Collimonas fungivorans Ter331: one gene and its partners. The main gene of each other region encodes a partner of the protein of the gene in region 2 in a complex. Links are inferred from orthologs where the notes say so. Each region holds a gene or a part of one and is shown on either strand. Other genes may lie near its edges.

Region 1 (6,548 bases), 180 kb from region 2 along the record:
GGCCGCGCGCATATTCCCATAATACATCATTGCCGTCTTGATAAGTCCCGGTGGGGTTCCCCAGCCGCGCCAGCACCTGCGCTTCGGGTTCGCCGGGATTGACCGGCGGCGCCAGCAGCGAGGCGCAACCGCCGAGGCTCAGCAGCAAACCGGCCAGGAGAAGGGGAAAGGGTTGCTTCATGGCGATACTCCAAGATAAATTGTTGTTGGCGCGACGCTAAGTATTTGAATCCGCAGGTTTTTTGCTATATACTGCGCGTCTGGTCAAGTTTGACCGGATTTTCTAATTGTTTGTTCACGGTGCATAGGGTTACGTACTCTGTACACCGCTTGTGAAAGGTAAAGCATGACTATCGAAAAAACAGCCAAGGCCGCTATTATCACTGATAATGCGCGCGGTCAAAACGACACCGGCTCCCCGGAAGTGCAAGTTGCGCTGCTGACAGCCCGTATCAACGACCTGAACGGTCACTTCAAAGCCCACGCCAAGGATCACCATTCCCGCCGCGGCCTGATCATGATGGTTAACCGTCGTAAAAGCCTGCTGTCCTACCTCAAGGGTAAGGACCTGAACCGTTACCGCTCGCTGATCGAAAAACTCGGCTTGCGTAAGTAATAGTAAGTGCGCGACTCATCGTCGGCCGACGTTCTTTTCTGCGACATCCTGTTTCGATATTTCGCGACGATGTCCTTGGTCCGTCGATAAGTTGAAAAAAATGCCTGTATCAGTTTCTGATGCGGGCATTTTTGCTTTTTGCAGCGGTTTTTCAAATTATCTGCACAAGTTTTAAAAGTTTAGAAGTTAGTTATAGGCAGGGAGATGGCGCTTGCCGGTTATGCCGGCAATGTAGTCGTCTGTGGTGAGGTGAACGACAGCGCCTGAAAATCTGTCGGCAAAATGAAAGGATATATTGTGTTTAATAAAGTTACGAAGACATTCCAGTATGGTCAGCATCAGGTTACCCTGGAAACCGGCGAGATCGCTCGCCAAGCCTCCGGCGCAGTGCTGGTATCGATCGAAGATACCGTCGTGCTGGCTACCGTGGTGGCACGCAAAGATGCCAAGCCAGGTCAGGATTTTTTTCCATTGACCGTTGATTACGTTGAAAAGACATACGCCGCTGGCCGTATCCCAGGCGGTTTCTTCAAGCGCGAAGGCCGTCCTTCCGAAAAAGAAACCCTGACATCGCGCCTGATCGACCGTCCGATCCGCCCGCTGTTCCCAGAAGGTTACCTGAATGAAGTCCAAGTCATCATTCACGTGCTGTCGGTCAATCCTGAAATCGATCCTGACATCGCTGCAATGATCGGCGCTTCGGCTGCCCTGTCGGTCGCCGGCATTCCTTTCGCCGGCCCGGTCGGCGCTGCGCGCGTCGGTTACATCGACGGCCAGTACGTGTTGAACCCGACCACTTCCCAGCTGACCAAGTCGGCCATGGACCTGGTGGTTGCCGGTACCGAAACCGCGGTGCTGATGGTGGAATCGGAAGCCAAGCAACTGTCGGAAGAAATCATGCTGGGCGCGGTCGTGTTCGGCCACGAGCAATCGAAGGCAGTCATCAACGCTATCCACGAACTGGTGCGCGACGGCGGCAAGCCTGAAGTCGAATGGAGCCCGGCGCCCAAGAATGAAGCGCTGATCGCGCGCGTTGCGCATTTCGGCGAAGCCAAGCTGCGTGAAGCCTACCAGACTAAAGACAAGCAAGCCCGCACCACCAAGCTGAAAGACGCTACCGCAGAAGTCAACGCGGCGCTGGCTGCCGAAGCTGCATCGATCGGCGGCACTGCACCTGATTCTTCGGAAGTCAGCGGCATCCTGTTTGACCTGGAAGCCAAGATCGTCCGTTCGCAGATCTTGGAAGGCGAGCCACGCATCGACGGCCGCGATACCCGCACCGTACGTCCGATCTCGATCCGTACCGGCGTCCTGCCGCGTACCCACGGCTCGGCACTGTTCACCCGCGGCGAAACCCAAGCGCTGGTAGTCGCCACGCTGGGCACCGCACGCGACGAGCAAAAGATCGACGCGCTGATGGGCGAATATTCGGACCGCTTCATGCTGCATTACAACATGCCACCGTTCGCTACCGGCGAAACCGGCCGCGTTGGTACGCCAAAGCGCCGCGAAATCGGCCACGGCCGCCTGGCCAAGCGCGCGCTGCAAGCAGCACTGCCGGCGCCGGAAGATTTCAGCTACTCGGTGCGCCTGGTATCGGAAATCACCGAATCCAACGGTTCGTCGTCGATGGCTTCGGTCTGCGGCGGCTGCCTGGCATTGATGGATGCCGGCGTGCCGATGCAGGCACACGTTGCCGGCATCGCCATGGGCCTGATCAAGGAAGGCAGCAAGTTCGCCGTCCTGACCGACATCCTGGGCGATGAAGATCACCTGGGCGACATGGACTTCAAGGTAGCCGGCACCGCCAACGGCATCACTGCGTTGCAGATGGATATCAAGATCCAGGGCATCACCAAGGAAATCATGCAGGTCGCTTTGGCGCAAGCTAAAGAAGGCCGTATCCATATCCTGGGCAAGATGCAGGAAGCGGTTCCGCACGGTAAGACCGAGCTGTCCGATTTCGCGCCACGCCTGATCACCGTCAAGATCAATCCGGAAAAAATCCGCGACGTGATCGGCAAGGGCGGCGCAGTGATTCGCGCCCTGACGGAAGAAACCGGCACCCAGATCGATATCAGCGACGAAGGCGTCGTGACGATCGCTTCGGTGGACGCTGCTGCAGGCCAGGAAGCCAAACGCCGCATCGAAGAATTGACGGCTTCGGTTGAAGTCGGCAAGGTCTACGAAGGCACAGTCCTGAAGCTGCTGGACTTCGGCGCGATCGTGCAAGTATTGCCGGGCAAAGACGGTCTGCTGCACATCAGCCAGATCGCCAATGAGCGCGTCAATGCAGTCGCCGACTACCTGAAAGAAGGCCAGCAAGTGCGCGTCAAGGTTCTCGAAACCGACGACCGCGGCCGTCTGAAACTGTCGATGAAGGCAGCCCAGGAGGGCGGCGAAGCTGCTCCGGCGGCAGCGCAGTAATTCACGGTTAGCTGTGTAAAAAACGCCCGGGATGCATCAGCATCCCGGGCGTTTTTATTTTCAGGTGACAAAAAAGCCGCTCGGGAAATTTCCTCGAGCGGCTTTTTGGTGCTGGCGCCTGATGATTAGTCGAACACTGGCGATTCCACGCCCAGGATCTTGTGCAGCTTAGGCGAGGTAGTGGTGTATTGCATGTGGATCTTCTTGTCCGGGAAGATGTAGGGCGCAGCGCCGAATGCGGCCAGCGCGGCTTCATGGAAGCCCGACAGGATCAGCTTCTTCTTGCCCGGATAGGTGTTGATGTCGCCCACCGCGAAGATGCCCGGCACATTGGTTTCGAATTTCTCGGTATCGACCACCCGCAGCTGCTTGCGCTCGATGTCCAGGCCCCATTCAGCGATAGGGCCGAGTTTCGGCGACAGGCCGAAGAACACCAGCAGGGTATCCAATGGCAGGCGGCGGGTGACGCCGTCCGGGCCGGTGACCTTGATCTCGCTCAGCTTGCCGTCCTTGGCTTCGTGGCCGGTGACCTGGCCGACCAGGAACTGCATTTCATAGGCTTCGCACAGCGCCTTCATCTTGGCGACCGATGCCGGCGCCGCGCGGAATTCTTCGCGACGGTGCAGCAGCACTACCGATTCAGCCTTGCCGACCAGGTCCAGCGCCCAGTCCAGCGCCGAATCGCCGCCGCCGCAGATCACCAGGTTCTTGCCGTGGAACTGGACAGGATCCTTGACGCGGTAAAACAGCTGGGTATTGTCGAACTGGTCAATGCCGTCGACCTTGATGGTGCGCGGCTGGAACGAGCCGACGCCAGCGGCGATGAAGATGGTTTTGGTGATGAAGCGGGTGCCGGCCGAGGTTTCCAGGTCGAAGCGGTTGTCTTCGCGGCGCGCTACCAGCGTCACTTCCTGGTTCAGGTGGAAGGTCGGTTCGAACGGTTCGATCTGCTTGAGCAGGTTGTCGGTCAGTTCCTGGCCGGTGCAGACCGGGACCGCAGGGATGTCGTAGATCGGCTTGTCCGGATACAGCTCCACGCACTGGCCGCCGACTACCGGCAGCGAGTCGATGACATGGGCCTTGATTTCCAGCAGGCCGAGTTCAAAGACCTGGAACAGGCCTACCGGGCCGGCGCCGACGATGACGGCATCGGTTTCGATCACGCTGTTGACGGAGTTGGGTGCTGCTGCAAATTTGACGGTGGTATCCATACGGCGATCTGATTCCTGTTTCAGTTGGGTCCCCCAAAACGCCATGCCGGTAGTGGCTACGACGGCGCTTGGATTTAAATTTTCGCGAATTCCTGCATGGCTGGGGGCAATGGCCTGGCTTACATTGACTGCTTAGCTCCGTGCTTGGGTCGGCCGCCCGGCAACGGGCGGATTCCAGCTCAACGTTGCAAGAAGTCCAATTTTTCCTTGACGTCTTTCCATTCCTCGGCTTCCGCCAAAGGAGCGATGGTCTTGGTGATCGACGGCCAGTGGCGCGACAGGTCTTCATTCAGTTTGATGAAATGCAGCTGGTCGGCCGGCACGTCTTCTTCAGCGTAGATGGCGTTGACCGGGCACTCGGCGACGCAGACCGCGCAATCGATGCACTCGTCGGGGTCGATCGACAGGAAATTCGGGCCCTGGCGGAAGCAATCAACCGGGCATACATCCACGCAGTCGGTATAGCGGCAGCGAATGCAGGATTCGGTCACAACGTGGGTCATAACAACAGTCCTATCTGTAAATAATGTTCTTGAAGCGGATCTTGAGGCGGCGACCGGCGGCTCGGAGCAATTGCCGCCGTTGAATATACCCTGTCGCAAAGCCTTGTATTTTAAGGTAATTCGGGTTTTCCCACAAACAGCTGTTATATAGAATCCATATAAGCAAATGTGAAATACACATTAGCGGCAGTTGCCGCTATTTCCGCAGTTTTACCACATCCGCCGCAAGCTTTTCGAGGCCGCCGCAGGATTGCTTGCGTCAGCTTGGCAAAATGGCTATCGTGGACGCCTTTGTTGCTATGGAATAATTATGTCATCTTCCAACGAAAGCTCCACCAAAGCCATTTTTTACGCCTTGGGCGCCAATGGCGGCATCGCGCTGGCGAAGTTTGCCGCCTCGATCTACACCGGTTCAGGGGCGATGCTGGCGGAAGCTATCCATTCGCTGGCCGATTGCACCAACCAGGTGTTTTTGCTGATCGGCCTGAAAGAAGCCAAGAGACCGGCAAACTCGTCCCATCCCATGGGCTATGCGCGGGTGGTGTATTTCTGGGCAATGATGGTGGCGCTGCTGCTGTTTTTTGTCGGCGGCGCGTTTTCGGTCATGGAAGGCATCGAGCACCTGAAGCATCCGCAGGCCATCAGCACTCCCTGGGTAGCGCTCGGCGTGCTGGGCATATCGGTGGTGCTGGAAGCGTTTTCCCTGCGCGGCGCGTTGGTGGAAATCCGCAAGATTTCGGATGGCAAGCCGTTCATGCAATGGTTCCGCGAAACCCGGCAGTCGGAGCTGATGGTGGTGGCGGGCGAGGATATCGCCGCGCTGGCGGGGTTGGCGCTGGCGTTTGTTGCGGTGCTGCTGACGGTGGTGACCGGCAACCCGCTATGGGACGCCTGCGGCACGATCGCGGTCGGCCTGCTGCTGATGATCGTCGCGGTGATGGTGATCCGCGAAGTCAAGGCCATGGTCACCGGCGAGTCGGCGGCACCCGAGGTGCATGCCGCCATCAAGGCGCATATCGAAGCCGACGCCGACGTGGCGGCCGTCCGGAACCTGATTTCCATGCAATGGGGCGAGCAGGTGATGATCGCGGTGCAAGCCGTGATGCGGCCGCAGCCTTCGGATGTGGCGCTGGTCGACGCCATCAATCGCATCGAAGCCGGGATCCAGCAGCGCTGGCCGCAGGTGCACTGGTGTTTCTTCGAGCCGGACCATGCGGCGGCCGCTGAAGAGGCCGCATAAAAAAATCCGTGGCAATGTGACGAGTGCGATAAAATTGTCACGCTGTCATCTCCAGGAGATGCATGTCGCAAGCTTTGCCAGCCATACCGCCAACCGAAGATTGTTATGCCGCAGCGCATAATCTACGGGGTATCGGGGGCCGATGCCTGATCATTTCATTAGGGAGCATTGCCATGAGTCGGCGTTTGTCACGATTTTCTCTGCAGTTTCTGTCGTTGGTCCTCGCGCCTGCGATGTTTACCCTGGCGCACGCCGCCGGACCGCTCACCATTCCTAATTCGGTGATCCAATCCAACGCCGCAAGTTCGGGCAATGGATTCAACAGCTTGTCGGCCGAAGACCGAAGGAAACTGCTGGCGGCTCCCGACGGCGATGCACCGGCAAATACGGCCGGCGCCGGCCTGAATCTGAAAGACAACAGCTATTGCAAGGAACTGCAGCAGCAAATCGCGCGTGCGCAACAGGCGGCGCCGGCAGCGGCGGCGGACACCTATCCGACCGGGCAGTCGCGCAACGATCCGAACCGGCGCTATCAGCCGGCGGGCGGCAAC
Region 2 (7,328 bases):
GCCCATGCGCGTGCCGCGGCCGCCGGCCAGTATCAGGCCGGTGATATTCAGTGCAGAGGGGGGCGAACAAGTTTCCATGGCGTGGCCCGCTCAGCCGCCTATGTACGACATTTCCACTTTCTTGAGGGGCGAAGCCAGGCCCTCGGTCTGCTGCGTGCGCAACTCGGAATAACGGTCGTCGCGGGCGCGCCACAGCTGGCCGATCACGCTGGAGATTTCGCGGTCGCTGCATTCGCTGCGCAGCAAGGCGCGCAGGTCGTGGCCGGCGCTGGCGAACAGGCAGGTATACAGCTTGCCTTCGGTCGACAGGCGGGCGCGCGAACAGTCGTGGCAAAACGCCTGGGTGACGCTGGAAATCAGGCCGACTTCGCCAATGCCGTCTTCGTAGCGCCAGCGCTTTGCGGTTTCGCCGGCGTAGTTGGCTGCCAGCGGCTGCATCGGCAGTTCGCTCTGGATTATCTGCGCCACTTCGGCGGAGGGCACTACTTCATCCATCTTCCAGCCGTTGGAGGCGCCCACATCCATATATTCGATGAAGCGCAGGATGTACGGCGTGTTCTTGAAATAGCGCGCCATCGGCAGGATTTCCTGCTCGTTGACGCCGCGCTTGACCACCATGTTGACCTTGATCGGCCCGAGTCCTACTTGATGTGCTACATCCAGCCCGTGCAAGACGTCGGCCACCGGGAAGTCGGCGTCGTTCATGCGCTGGAAGATGTTTTCATCGAGTGCGTCGAGCGAGACGGTGACGCGGTTCAGGCCGGCGTCTTTCAGGGCCTGGGCTTTTTTCGCCAGCAATGAACCGTTGGTGGTCAGGGTCAGGTCGAGCGGCTTGCCATCCGGTGTCTTCAGGGCGCTCAGCATGCCGATCAGCTTTTCGATGTGCTTGCGCAGCAGGGGTTCGCCGCCGGTCAGGCGGATCTTGTGCACGCCGTGGGCGACGAACAGGCTCGCCAGGCGCGTGATTTCTTCAAACGACAGCAGGGCGGTGTGCGGCAGGAACGCATAGTCCTTGTCGAATACCGCGCGCGGCATGCAATAGACGCAGCGGAAATTGCAGCGGTCGGTGACCGAGATGCGCAAGTCGTGCAGCGGCCGCCCCAGCTCATCCGCTATCAGGCCGGTCGGCGTTTCGAGGATAGAGGGCAATGCAGGCGGCAAGGGCAGCGGCAAAAAACTGCGGCTATCGATCAGCGGGATGACTTTTCTAGTCATGATGTGTGTCTGGAAAAATGTGCAATGTCTTGCATCTAATAAATATAAGGTAGCAACTTGTACAAGATACCATGGGCGTCGCTTTTTAGCTTCAGACGCCTGGCGAAAAGCAGCAAGTGCGGCAATTCTCGCAATTTCAAACATATCGCCTGCGCCAGACGTGACAAAGGGAGTCTGGGACTCCCTTTGTTGTACTACTGTCTAGCTGCTACGCCACCAGGTGGCGCACCGGCTTACTGCGGGCGCTGGGTTTCGATCTGCACCAGCGGTTCGCTGGACTGCGCCGGCAAAGGCTTGCGCTCGCGCGGCACATGTGGCGCGGCAACGATGTTGGCCGTTGCTTCCTGTGCAGCGCGCAGTTTGCTCGGATCGGTCGCCGCCAGGGTCAGGCCGGCTGCAGCCAGTACGCTTTGCAGGTCTTCCACCTTAGGCGATCCGCTGGAAACGGCTGCCTTGATGACGGCTGGCGCTTCTGCTACCGGCGCCGCCGTTTCAGCGACCACAGGGGCAATCACGGGAGCAACCACCGGGGCAACCACGGGCGCTGCCGGAGCCAGCAGCGCAGGGGTTTCTTCGATCTGCGGTTCTGCTAGCGGCTGGCTGGCAACTGCCGGAGCCGCTTGAGGTGCAGCAGGTTGTTCCGGCACGATTGCTGCGGGAACGGCTACCGGCTCAGATGCGGCCGGTTTAGGTTCTGCCACAACCGGCGCTGCCACAACCGGCTCTTGCACAGGAGCTGCTGCCGGCGCCGCTTCAGCGACGACGGGAGCGGCTTCCTCTTGCGGAGCAATGTGCTGAGGCACCAGCGGCGCTGCGATTGCATTCGACAAGGCGGTCGGCGCCGCTGTCGTTTCAACTGCCGGAGCAGCGCTTTCCTGTGCCATCGGCACTGCCGAGGCCATCATCGGTACGCTGTTGCCGGCCGGGCTGCTTGCTTCGGCTGGAGCTGGAGCGCTCACTGCCTCGGGAGCATCTGCATCGTTGCCGGTATCGGCCACGTCTGCTGCTGCAGCGGCTTCGCCTGTTTCGATGTCGTCGCTGCTGCCTTCAGTGGTGCCCTCGGCGCCGTCGCGGTCGCGGCGGTTACGGTTGCGGCCACCGCGGCGGCGGCGGCGGCGTGGTTCTTCGTCTTCACCGGCTTTGGCTTCAACGCGTCCGCTATCGGCTTGCACCGCTTCCGTAGCATCAGCAGCTTCGGCGATGCTGCTGACGGCAACGCCGGCAGCGGCGACTACGCCACCCTTGAGCAAGGTCTCGTCGACCTTGATTTCGCTCAGGTTTTCCTTGCGCTCTTCGCGTGGCGGACGCGGCGGGCGTTCGGCGCGTTCGCGCCGGCCTTCATTGCGTGTTTCCGCCTTGCTGTCGCTGGGTTCGCGTTGCTCTTTAGTAGACTCCCGCTGCTCCTTAGGCTCGCGCGGAGGACGCGGCGGACGGGCTTGCTGGGTTTTTGCTTCGACAGCTTCTACCAGCGGTTTCTTGGCGTTGTCGTCGCGTGTTTCCTGCGCACTGCCATCGCGGTTGCGGCCACTGCGGTTACGGCCGCGCTGGCCACGGTTGTTGCGGTCGCCACGGTCGCCGCGTTGCTGCGGGCCCTTGGCTTCGGCGGTAGCGGCAGGAGTTGCTGCCGGCGCTGCCGGCTTGCTGAAGAAGAAGCCGAAGATCTTGCCGAGGAAACCTGTTTCTGCCGGGCTGGCAGCGGCAACCGCTGTCGGACGCGCTTCCACTGGCTTGCGCTCGACGATAGGGGCCGGCTGGTCTGGCGTGATACCCTTGACCACGGCTTCCTGGCGCGGCTTGCCTTCTTCTTTCTGGGTCTTGCTGTAGCCGATGTCAGTATCCGCTTGCTCTGCCATGGCGTAGCTGGCCTGGGTTTCTTCCAGGCGCGGATCGTCGTGCTTCAGGCGTTCCAGCTTGTAATGCGGGGTTTCCAGGTGCTTGTTCGGGATCAGGATGATGCCGACCCGGTGACGGGTTTCGATCTTCAGGATCTCGCCGCGCTTTTCGTTCAGCAGGAAAGCGGCGACGTCGACCGGCGCCTGGACGTGGATCGCGGCCGAGTTTTCTTTCATCGCTTCTTCCTGGATGATGCGCAGGACTTGCAGAGCTGACGATTCGGTATCGCGGATATGGCCGGTGCCGTTGCAGCGTGGGCAAGTCACGTGGCTGCCTTCCGACAGCGACGGACGCAGGCGCTGGCGCGACAGTTCCATCAGGCCGAAGCGCGAGATCTTGCCCATCTGGACGCGGGCGCGGTCATAGCGCAGGGCGTCTTTCAGGCGGGTTTCGACTTCGCGCTGGTTCTTCGAATTCTCCATGTCGATGAAGTCGATCACGATCAGGCCGCCGAGATCGCGCAAACGCAATTGGCGCGCAACTTCTTCAGCTGCTTCGCAATTGGTGTTGAAGGCGGTGGTCTCGATGTCGCCGCCGCGGGTAGCACGGGCGGAGTTGACGTCAACCGACACTAGGGCTTCGGTATGGTCGATCACGATGGCGCCGCCGGATGGCAGCGGCACGGTGCGCGAATACGCGGTTTCGATCTGGTGTTCGATCTGGAAGCGGGAGAACAGCGGCACGTCGTCGCGGTAGCGCTTAACGCGATGCACCATGTCAGGCATGACGTGGGCCATGAACTGCTGGGCCTGGTCGTGGATTTCGTCGGTGTCGATCAGGATTTCGCCGATGTCCGGTTGGAAATAATCGCGGATCGCACGGATCACCAGCGACGATTCCTGATAAATCAGGAACGCGCCTTTGCCTTGGGTGCCGGCGCCTTCGATGGCGCGCCAGAGTTGCATCAGGTAGTTCAAGTCCCATTGCAATTCGTCAACGTTGCGGCCGATGCCGGCAGTGCGGGCAATCACCGACATGCCGCTAGGCAGGTCCAGCTGATCCATGGTTTCGCGCAGTTCCTGGCGATCCTCGCCTTCGACCCGGCGCGACACGCCGCCGCCGCGCGGATTGTTCGGCATCAGGACCAGGTAACGGCCAGCCAGTGAAACGAAGGAGGTCAGGGCCGCGCCTTTGTTGCCGCGCTCTTCCTTTTCGACCTGCACCATGATTTCCTGGCCTTCGCGCAGGGCATCCTTGATCGATGCGCTGCGGACGTCTACACCTTCTTTAAAGTAAGTGCGGGCAACTTCCTTGAACGGCAAAAAGCCATGACGCTCTTCACCGTAGTTGACGAAACAGGCTTCCAGCGACGGCTCGATACGGGTAATCACACCTTTGTAGATATTGGACTTGCGTTGTTCGCGTCCGGTGGTTTCGATATCGATGTCGATGAGCTTTTGCCCGTCAACAATAGCCACGCGCAGTTCTTCTTGCTGCGTGGCATTAAACAACATGCGTTTCATTTTTCGCTCCGTGACCCTTGGGTCAATGCAATGGCGCTTAAAGATTGCTGTTCTTCAGCATTTCTGTCAGCGACAAAAAGTACAAGGATGTACGCGAGAACGGAGTGTCAGGGGGGAGAGAATTGCCTTGGTGTGTATGCGCTATATGAGCGCAGTGCACAGGCGCGGATATAGTGCTGCCGTTTTACTGAAAACTACCAGCGCGCGCCGGTACAGCATCCTGCGGTTCGCGGAACGCGAGCACGACGCTTGGCGGTGAGCAGCTTGATAGAGCCAAATAAAGCATTGGTTTCAGTAAGTACGCGGCAAATTTAAAAACACTACATCAACCGGCGAGCTCGTCGCGATCGTTTGGATCGCATCGGGCTCGCCGGACTTTATCCTAATCATCCAGACATTCTTGTTCAGCATCCGTGCGCGTTATCCGATGACAACAACGGTGCGACCTTGACTCGCGCAGGGGTGATGCGTACACATTTCCCATCAAATTTGCAAATTGGCGAGGCTGATGGGGACGCCCCTGTGTAGAATGGTCTTTTTATTCTTACACCAGCAACTGTTTTCTAACAATTGCGGAACAATTATATATTCAAAATGAAGGACTTAGCGAGATTTTCTGGAGGACGAGTCAAGACTCGCCCCGAGCCGCGGACACAAGCCGCGGGCAAGCATAAGGCCGAACCCAAGGTAGCCGTGGAGCAAGGTATACAGTTAACAGCAATTGCGCCGCCTCTTGCCGTCCAAATGCTGACTATTGCGGAAGACGACGCAGGTCAGCGCATCGACAATTTTTTATTGCGTATTTGTAAAGGAGTGCCCAAGAGCCATATCTATCGCGTGTTGCGCTCCGGCGAGGTCAGGGTCAACAAAGGCCGTATCGACCAGACTTATCGCCTGGTCGAGGGCGACGTCATACGGGTGCCGCCGATTCGAATTGCTGAAAAGCAAACACAAGCGGTAGCGCCAGGGGCGGAATTCAAGATATTGCTGGAAGATAATCATTTACTGGTGATCGACAAGCCGGCCGGGGTCGCCGTGCACGGCGGCTCCGGCGTCAGCTATGGCGTCATCGAGCAACTCCGCGCCGCCCGTCCGCAAGCCAAGTTCCTGGAACTGGTGCACCGGCTGGACCGCGATACTTCCGGCATCTTGCTGCTGGCGAAGAAACGTTCCGCGCTGACCAACCTGCACGAGCAGATGCGCGACGGCGACACCGACAAGCGTTACCTGGTGCTGGTGCACGGCGACTGGCAAAACGAGCGCCAGCATGTCAAGTTGCCGCTGCACAAGTATACGGCGGCCGATGGCGAGCGCCGGGTGCGGGTGCAGGCCGACGGCCAGGCGTCGCACACGATTTTCAACCTGATCCGGCGTTATGGCGACTATGCTTTGCTGGAAGCCGAGCTGAAGACCGGCCGCACCCACCAGATCCGGGTCCATCTGTCGGCCAGCGGCTTCGCCATCGCCGGCGACGATAAATACGGCGACTTTTCCTTGAACCGGGCTTTGCAGAAGGCTGACGGACAACGTGTCGCGCTGAAGCGGATGTTCTTGCATGCTTACCAGATTACTTTCGCCCATCCGGAAACGGGCAAGCCGGTGACCCTCAAGGCGCCGCTGCCGCCGGAATGCGAAAGATTCCTGAAAAGCCTGCCGAAAGATATCCCGGCGGCAATATCGGAAGCTGAGGGCGATCAGAATATCAGTTAGTATTTGCTTATCGGTTTGCCGGTTTTTCCGATCGGCAGGCCAAACCAATTACAGGAGCTGGCAAGGTATTGCCAGGCAATATGGCGCGAAAGAATTTTGATTTAATTGTATTTGATTGGGATGGCACCTTGATGGACAGCACCGCCATCATCGTGAAATGTATCCAGGCTGCAGCCAGGGACCTGGGACTGGCGGTCCCGGACAACAAGGCCGCCTCGCACGTGATCGGGCTGGGCCTGGCGGAAGCCATGCAGGTTGCGATGCCGGGCCTGGAGCCCAGCCAGTATCCGCGGGTAGTGGAGCGTTACCGTTATCACTACCTGGCGCAAGACCAGGACCTGACCTTGTTCGACGGCGTGCGCGAAATGCTGGCGGACCTGTCGCAGCAGGGTTATTTCCTGGCGATCGCCACCGGCAAGAGCCGGGTCGGCCTGAACCGCGCCTTGCATGAGACCAAGCTGCTGTCGGCGTTCGATGCTACCCGCTGCGCCGACGAGACTTTTTCCAAGCCGCATCCGGCCATGCTGCAGGAACTGACGCGAGAGCTGGGCCAGGACCTGAAGCGCACGGTGATGATCGGCGATACCACCCATGACCTGCAGATGGCCATCAATGCCGGCGCCGCGGGAATCGCGGTCCAGTATGGCGCGCACCCGGCGCATGAGCTGGATGCGCTGAAGCCCTTGTTCAACGCCACCTCGACCGTGCAGTTGCACGCCTGGCTTAACGCCAACGCCTGACCGACCCATTGAGCGACGCGCCGTGAACGATAACCGCCTTCCCCTCTGTGCTTCTTCTGCGCTGGCAGAGCGCGGCAAAGGCGTGCGTTTTGCGGTTACCGCCTGGGGCGAGGAGGCGGTTGCATTCGCCGTGCGCCACCACAATGTCGTCCACGCTTACCTGAACCGGTGCGCGCACATCTCGCTGGAGCTGGACTGGAACGAGGGCGAGTTTTTCGAGTCCAGCGGTTTGTACCTGATGTGCGCCACGCACGGTGCAGTGTACGAGCCGGAAACCGGGCATTGCGCCGGCGGCCCGTGCCGCGGC
Region 3 (6,535 bases), 2.0 Mb from region 2 along the record:
CTTCTTTCCGCGGCCTCGGCATGGAAAAAGGGCTGGAGATCCTGGCTGAAGTCAAAGCGCAAATCGGCGTGCCGGTGTTGACCGATATCCATGAAATCTATGAAATCAAGCCGGTGGCAGCGGTGGTCGATGTCTTGCAGACGCCGGCCTTCCTGTGCCGCCAGACCGATTTCATCAACGCTTGCGCCCAATCGGGCAAGCCGGTGAATATCAAGAAGGGCCAGTTCCTGGCGCCGCACGACATGATCAATGTCATCGCCAAGGCGCGTGCCGCGGCCCGCGAAGCCGGCCTGCCGGAAGATAATTTCATGGCCTGCGAGCGTGGCGCTTCGTTCGGCTACAACAACCTGGTGTCCGACATGCGCTCGCTGGCGATCATGCGCGAAACCGGTTGTCCGGTAGTGTTCGACGCCACCCACTCGGTGCAGTTGCCGGGCGGCCAGGGCAGCACTTCCGGCGGCCAGCGCGAATTCGTGCCGGTGCTGGCGCGCGCTGCGATTGCGGTGGGCGTGGCCGGCGTATTCATGGAAACCCATCCGAATCCGGCCGAAGCCAAATCGGACGGACCGAATGCGGTGCCGTTGAACCGCATCAAGGAATTGTTGTCGACCATGATCGACCTGGATCGGGTCGTCAAGAAGAATGGCTTTATCGAAAGCAATTTCGGTTGATTGCTTGGGGGATGGAATATATCGCTGCCGCTATACAGGCAAGTGGCTGCGCGTGAAGTCTGTTCCCGCAAATGGTTTTAATATCGCGCATATTTTTATTTGATAGGGAAATACATGAGTGCAATCGTTGACATCATTGGCCGCGAAATTATTGATTCGCGCGGTAATCCGACAGTCGAATGCGACGTCTTGCTGGAATCCGGCGTCATGGGCCGTGCGGCCGTGCCGTCCGGCGCTTCCACCGGTTCGCGCGAAGCGATCGAGCTGCGCGACGGCGACAAGAGCCGTTACGGCGGCAAGGGCGTTTTGAAAGCCTGCGAGCATATCAACACCGAAATTTCCGAAGCCATCATGGGCCTCGACGCCAGCGAACAAGCGTTCCTGGACCGCACCCTGATCGATCTCGACGGCACCGAAAACAAAGGCCGCCTGGGCGCCAACGCCATGCTGGCGGTATCGATGGCGGTAGCCAAGGCTGCAGCTGAAGAGGCCGGCCTGCCGCTGTACCGTTATTTCGGCGGCAGCGGCGCGATGCAGATGCCGGTGCCGATGATGAACGTCATCAATGGCGGCGAGCATGCCGACAACAACCTGGATATCCAGGAATTCATGATCATCCCGGTCGGCGCACCGAGCTTCCGCGAAGCGCTGCGCTACGGCGCCGAAGTGTTCCACGCGCTGAAGAAAATCCTGCACGACAAGGGCTTGTCGACCGCGGTCGGCGATGAAGGCGGCTTTGCGCCTAACCTGGCCAGCCACGAAGAAGCGCTGAAGCTGATCATCCAGGCGATCGAAGCCGCGGGCTACGAGCCGGGCACCCAGATCGCGCTCGGCCTGGACTGCGCCGCCAGCGAATTCTACAAGGATGGCAGCTACGTCCTGGCCGGCGAAAACATGACCCTGACCGGCGCGCAATTCACCGGCTTGCTGGCGTCGTGGTGCGACAAGTACCCGATCATCAGCATCGAAGACGGCATGGCGGAAAACGACTGGGACGGCTGGAAGCTGCTGACCGAAACGCTCGGCAAGAAGATCCAGCTGGTGGGCGACGACCTGTTCGTCACCAACACCAAGATCCTGAAAGAAGGCATCGACAAGGATATCGCCAACTCGATCCTGATCAAGATCAACCAGATCGGCACCCTGACCGAAACCTTCGCTGCGATTGAAATGGCCAAGCGCGCCGGCTACACCGCAGTGATCTCGCACCGTTCGGGCGAGACCGAAGATTCGACCATCGCCGATATCGCGGTTGGCATGAACGCCTTGCAGATCAAGACCGGCTCGATGTCGCGTTCGGACCGCATGGCCAAGTACAACCAGCTGCTGCGCATTGAAGAAGACCTGGGCGACATCGCCAGCTATCCGGGCCGCGGCGCGTTTTATAATTTGAAGTAATCAAGCCGGGGTGGGCACCAAGTGTCCACCCCGATCTACATTTAAGACAGCAGAACCAAGCCCGAAACGATGCGCCTGATTGCCATTTTCCTGACTGCCTTGCTGATACTGGTCCAGTACCCACTGTGGCTAGGCAAGGGCGGCTGGCTGCGCGTCTGGGACATGGATCAGCAAGTGCATGCGGCGCATGACAAGCTCGACGAGCTGAAGGCCCGCAACGCCAAGCTGGATTCGGAAGTACATGATTTGAAAGAAGGCACCGGCGCGGTCGAAGAACGGGCGCGCACCGAGCTGGGCATGATCAAGCAGGACGAGATTTTTATCCAGGTGCTCGATCCGAACGGCAATCCGGCCGATGCGCCGGCGCCGCCCAATGCGGCGTTGACCGCGGTGGAAAAGACCGTAGCGGTCGCCGTGCCAACCGAAAAGAAACCAGAACGCTAACTTTCGTTAGCCAGCAGGGCGCCCATGCTGTTCGCGGCGCCCATACTCCAATCTTAATGTTTGCTGCTGCCGGTAGAGAGCAGCGCTTCAACCGGCGCCGTGCTGGCGAACAGGTGCGCGCAGTCGACTTTGTCGAATTCATAATGCTGGCCGCAAAAATCGCAATCCACCGCCAGCTTGCCGAGGTCTGCCAGAGCTTCCTCGATTTCAGGCTGGCCCAGCATCTTCAGCATGTTGCCGACTTTTTCGCGTGAACAATTGCACTGGAAGCTGGGCTGCTGCGGTTCGAAAACACGGATGGTTTCTTCCCAGAACAGGCGGCGCATCAAAGTCTGGATGTCCGTCGACAGCATTTCTTCCGGACGCAGGGTGCCGCCCAGCGCCAGGAAACGGTTCCAGGTTTCCAGTTCATCGTTGACCGGCACGTCGATGCCGCCGTGGTTCGGCAGTTTCTGCAGCAGCAAGCCGCGCGCAACCTTGTCGTCGGCGGCCAGCCACAGCTTGGTGTCCAGCTGTTCCGAGCGCAGCATGTAGTTTTCAATGACGGTAGCGACATTCTCTCCATCCAGCGGCACGATGCCCTGGTAAGCCTGCTGGCCAGGCATCTTGTCCTGCGGGTCGAGCGTAATCGCAAAGCGTCCCTGGCCGTTCAGGTTGACCAGTTGCGACATGGTGGCGTCGGGGTCGATCACCGCATCCGGCGCCAGCTTGGCGGTGGCGCGCATCTGCAGCTGCGAATCGCACTCGGCCACCAGCAGCCGGATCGGACCGTCGCCGTGGATCTGCATGACGATGACGCCGTTGAATTTCAGGTTAGCCGACAGCAAGGCCGCCGCCGCCATCATTTCGCCCAGCAGGGTCTTGACCGGCGTCGGATAGTTGCGGTGCGCCAGCACTTGCTGCCAGGTGGACGACAGCTCCACCAGCTCGCCGCGCACGGCGGCGTTCTCCACCATGAATTTTTGCAGTGAATCGCCGTGCGCGTCGCCGGCATCCGTCATCTTTGTTACGTCCATATTTTTTATCCGCTGATGTATTACTTCTACCGTATTACTTCTAATTTATTGCTTCAAAACTGCTGCCCGCTATCCGATCAGCTTCAAGCTGTCCTTGTATTCCTGCCCGCGCTGTATGTAATGCGCGGCGTTGCCGGCCAGCGCTGCTATATCCTGCTCGCTCAGGGTGCGTACGGCCTTGGCCGGGCTGCCGATGATCAGCGAGTTGTCCGGGAATTCCTTGCCTTCCGTGACCAGCGCGCCGGCGCCGACCAGGCAGTTCTTGCCGATCTTGGCGCCGTTCAGGATCACTGCTTGGATGCCGATCAGGGCGCCGTCGCCAATCGTGCATCCATGCAACATTGCCTGGTGGCCGACGGTCACGTTCTTGCCCAGCGTCAGGGGAAAACCCATGTCGGTATGCAAGGTGCAGCTTTCCTGTACATTGCTGCCTTGGCCGACCGTGATCAATTCATTGTCGCCGCGGATGGTGACCCCGAACCAGACGCTGGCGTCGGCTTCGATCCTGACCTTGCCGATCAGGTTGGCGGACGGCGCGATGTATGCTGACGGGGCGATGTCGGGGGCATGCTCGCCCAATTGATAGATGGCCATAAATTTGTGTAAAATCCGCTCCGTAAAATGCTGGTTGTCGGGCATTGCCCTGATTCAATCCCTGTAGATAGGCCCATATTGCGATTTTTCAACCGTAGCGCCATTTTACCGCTCTCGACATGAACCATTCACCCTTTCCCGATCCGGCTGACTTGCGCCGCGCCGCCTTGCGTTGTTTGTGCGAGGCCGACGTCGCTGCCAAGGTGGCAGGTGTCGGGGCGCTGGCGGCGGCCTGGGAAAGCGGCGCCATGGCGCTGGACAGCCAGTGCGAATTGCAGGCAAGCCTGAGCATACCGGGGCGTCCTCCGCAGCCCTTGCTGGTGCCGCCGCGCGAAGTCAAGCACCGCTCCATGGCTACTCTGGAAGGGCGGGCCGCCATGATCCACGCCCTGGCGCATATCGAATTCAACGCCATCAACCTGGCGCTGGATGCGATCTGGCGCTTTGTCGGCATGCCAATGGACTATTATGCCGACTGGCTGCGCGTTGCAAAGGAAGAAGCTTATCACTTTAGCCTGCTGGCAATGCACTTGCAGGGCCTGGGCTTTGCCTACGGCGATTTCTCGGCGCATAACAGCTTGTGGGAACTGACTGAAAAGACCAGCCATGACATTTTGGCCAGGATGGCGCTGGTGCCGCGCCTGATGGAAGCGCGCGGCCTGGATGCCTCGCCGCGCACCCGCGCCAAGCTGGCGCAGGCCGGCGATGAACAAGCGGCGGCGATCATAGACATCATCCTGCGCGACGAGATCGGCCACGTGGCGATCGGCAACCGCTGGTATGGCTGGCTGTGCCAGGCGCGCGGGCTGGAGCCGCTGGCGACATTCGCCGCCCTGGCGGTGCAGCACCAGGCGCCGCAGTTGCGCGGACCGTTCAATATGGAAGCGAGGAGGGCGGCCGGTTTTTCCGAGTTGGAATTGCAGGCCTTGCTACAGGAAATGGGGCAGGCTTAAGCGCGCTTCAGTGATACCACTTGTGCTTGCCGGGGCGTTTGGCGATTTCCGCCATGTCTACCAGCCTGGTGCCGGCGATGCGGTCATGCAGGAACTGGCGCTGCGGATCGAGGTAGATGGTCAGCGCCCACAGCAGGAAATTCGCGGCCGGGATCCAGACCAGCATCCAGGTATGCGCGCCCAGCGCCCACGCCAGCGCCAGTCCGGGCAGGAACCAGCACCAGCTGAGCAGGAAGCGGATGGCGGCGCGGCCGGCCTTGACTGCGCTGCCGTCGCGGTTGACCAGCTGGATGCGCCAGGTTTTCATGGCCAGCGTTTGTCCGCCGTGGCTCCAGCACCAGACAAAATACAGGGTCAGCACGATGAACAGCCAGGCTTGCTGGGCATGTCGCAGGTAAAGCGCGTGGCGCTGCTGCAGCAAGGTCGAGAAAATCCAGCCCGAAATGAACAGGATGCCGAACAGCAGCATCGATTCATACATGATGCTGCCGAAGCGGCGTTTCAGCGATGGCGTCTGCTGCTGGCTGGAGAGCTGGGGTGTTGCGGAAGGATCCAAAATGCTTATTTCGCGGTAGGCGCCAGCGCCGCGGCTGGCGCCGTGGGAGCCGCCATCACAGCCTGTTCCTGGCCGTTCGGCGGCGTCAGGCTGACTGGCGCCGCAGGCTTAGACTTGTTGAATTTGGCCGGCGGCATCGTGGTCACCCGTTTGTGGCTGGGTGTGGCTTGTTCCGCCAGTTCTTTCTTTTGCTGTTCCGACAACTGCTGGTACTGCTGCCAGCGCAAGGCCCGTTGCTCGGTATCGAGCTTGTTGGCGCGCGCATAGTTTTCGCGCGCGATACGGCGTTGTTCCGGAGTCAAGGTTACCCAGCCGCGCATCCTGGCCTGCAGTCTTTCCTGCTCGGCCGGCGTCATGCTGGCGTAGCGGTTGCTGATTTCCAGCCATTTCTTGCGGGTAGCCGGCTTGAGCTTGTTCCAGTCGCCGGCCAGCGGCTCCAGCACATGCTGCTGGACAGCGCTCAGTTCATTCCAGTTAGGCGCGGTGATGCCCACCACCTTGGTCATTTTAGGCGGATTGAGCGGGGCCGGCTTGGCGCTGACGACAGCCGGCTGTATCGCTGCTGCTGCAGGCTGCGCCGCGGCCTGGGTCGATGCGAGCGGTCCCAGCACTGCCAGCGCAACGCCGCCGCTCACCAGCAGCGCGCAGGCGGCGCCGATCAGGCGTTTGCGGCGGCTGCCCAGCAGCCTGGAGGAAGGTGTCGGGGTCATTGGTCTTGCTGCTGTTGCTGGGCGAGATAAGCGCTGAAGCCGTTATCCAGGTAAGCCGACGGCGGCAGTTCGTCCGACAGCACGGCGGCGTCGATGTCGGCGGTATCGTTGATCCGGTGTTGTTGTTCGTATTGATACAAACCGGACAGCAGCAGCATGCCGACCAGTATCGGGGCGGCCACGCCGAGCCGGG

The links.
Region 1: the proteins of CFU_RS14930 (region 2) and pnp are in contact, whole or in part, in a cryo-EM structure (PDB 9QH0), measured with the Escherichia coli proteins. The link is inferred for Collimonas fungivorans Ter331 from one-to-one orthologs.
Region 3: the proteins of CFU_RS14930 (region 2) and eno are in contact, whole or in part, in a solved structure (PDB 2FYM), measured with the Escherichia coli proteins. The link is inferred for Collimonas fungivorans Ter331 from one-to-one orthologs.

Annotation. Positions count from the first base shown.
Region 1 is NC_015856.1:3,598,158-3,604,705, reverse strand. What follows is about bases 539-3,478. They hold pnp (polyribonucleotide nucleotidyltransferase), read left to right. Parts: upstream 539-913; coding sequence 914-3,043; downstream 3,044-3,478. Other genes in these bases: CFU_RS15805 (NAD(P)/FAD-dependent oxidoreductase), read right to left, coding at 3,169-3,478; rpsO (30S ribosomal protein S15), read left to right, coding at 539-616. Also shown: outer membrane protein assembly factor BamE domain-containing protein, read right to left, coding at 1-181; more of rpsO, read left to right, coding at 347-538; more of CFU_RS15805, read right to left, coding at 3,479-4,254; ferredoxin FdxA, read right to left, coding at 4,434-4,757; CFU_RS15795 (cation diffusion facilitator family transporter), read left to right, coding at 5,068-5,997; CFU_RS15790 (hypothetical protein), read left to right, coding at 6,183-6,548. UniProt on the Escherichia coli protein: Involved in mRNA degradation. Catalyzes the phosphorolysis of single-stranded polyribonucleotides processively in the 3'- to 5'-direction. Also involved, along with RNase II, in tRNA processing.
Region 2 is NC_015856.1:3,420,498-3,427,825, reverse strand. Bases 1,249-4,968 are described here. They hold CFU_RS14930 (ribonuclease E/G), read right to left. Parts: upstream 4,572-4,968; coding sequence 1,449-4,571; downstream 1,249-1,448. Also shown: molybdenum cofactor guanylyltransferase MobA, read right to left, coding at 1-78; GTP 3',8-cyclase MoaA, read right to left, coding at 91-1,215; CFU_RS14925 (RluA family pseudouridine synthase), read left to right, coding at 5,316-6,281; CFU_RS14920 (HAD-IIIA family hydrolase), read left to right, coding at 6,362-7,021; CFU_RS14915 (Rieske (2Fe-2S) protein), read left to right, coding at 7,044-7,328. UniProt on the Escherichia coli protein: Endoribonuclease that plays a central role in RNA processing and decay. Required for the maturation of 5S and 16S rRNAs and the majority of tRNAs. Also involved in the degradation of most mRNAs.
Region 3 is NC_015856.1:1,465,736-1,472,270, forward strand. Bases 1-2,927 are described here. They hold eno (phosphopyruvate hydratase), read left to right. Parts: upstream 1-785; coding sequence 786-2,069; downstream 2,070-2,927. Other genes in these bases: kdsA (3-deoxy-8-phosphooctulonate synthase), read left to right, coding at 1-671; ftsB (cell division protein FtsB), read left to right, coding at 2,139-2,513; hslO (Hsp33 family molecular chaperone HslO), read right to left, coding at 2,567-2,927. In the rest of the region: more of hslO, read right to left, coding at 2,928-3,529; CFU_RS06480 (gamma carbonic anhydrase family protein), read right to left, coding at 3,599-4,123; CFU_RS06485 (ferritin-like domain-containing protein), read left to right, coding at 4,243-5,076; CFU_RS06490 (RDD family protein), read right to left, coding at 5,084-5,557; CFU_RS06495 (DUF3106 domain-containing protein), read right to left, coding at 5,638-6,342; CFU_RS06500 (DUF3619 family protein), read right to left, coding at 6,339-6,535. UniProt on the Escherichia coli protein: Catalyzes the reversible conversion of 2-phosphoglycerate (2-PG) into phosphoenolpyruvate (PEP). It is essential for the degradation of carbohydrates via glycolysis.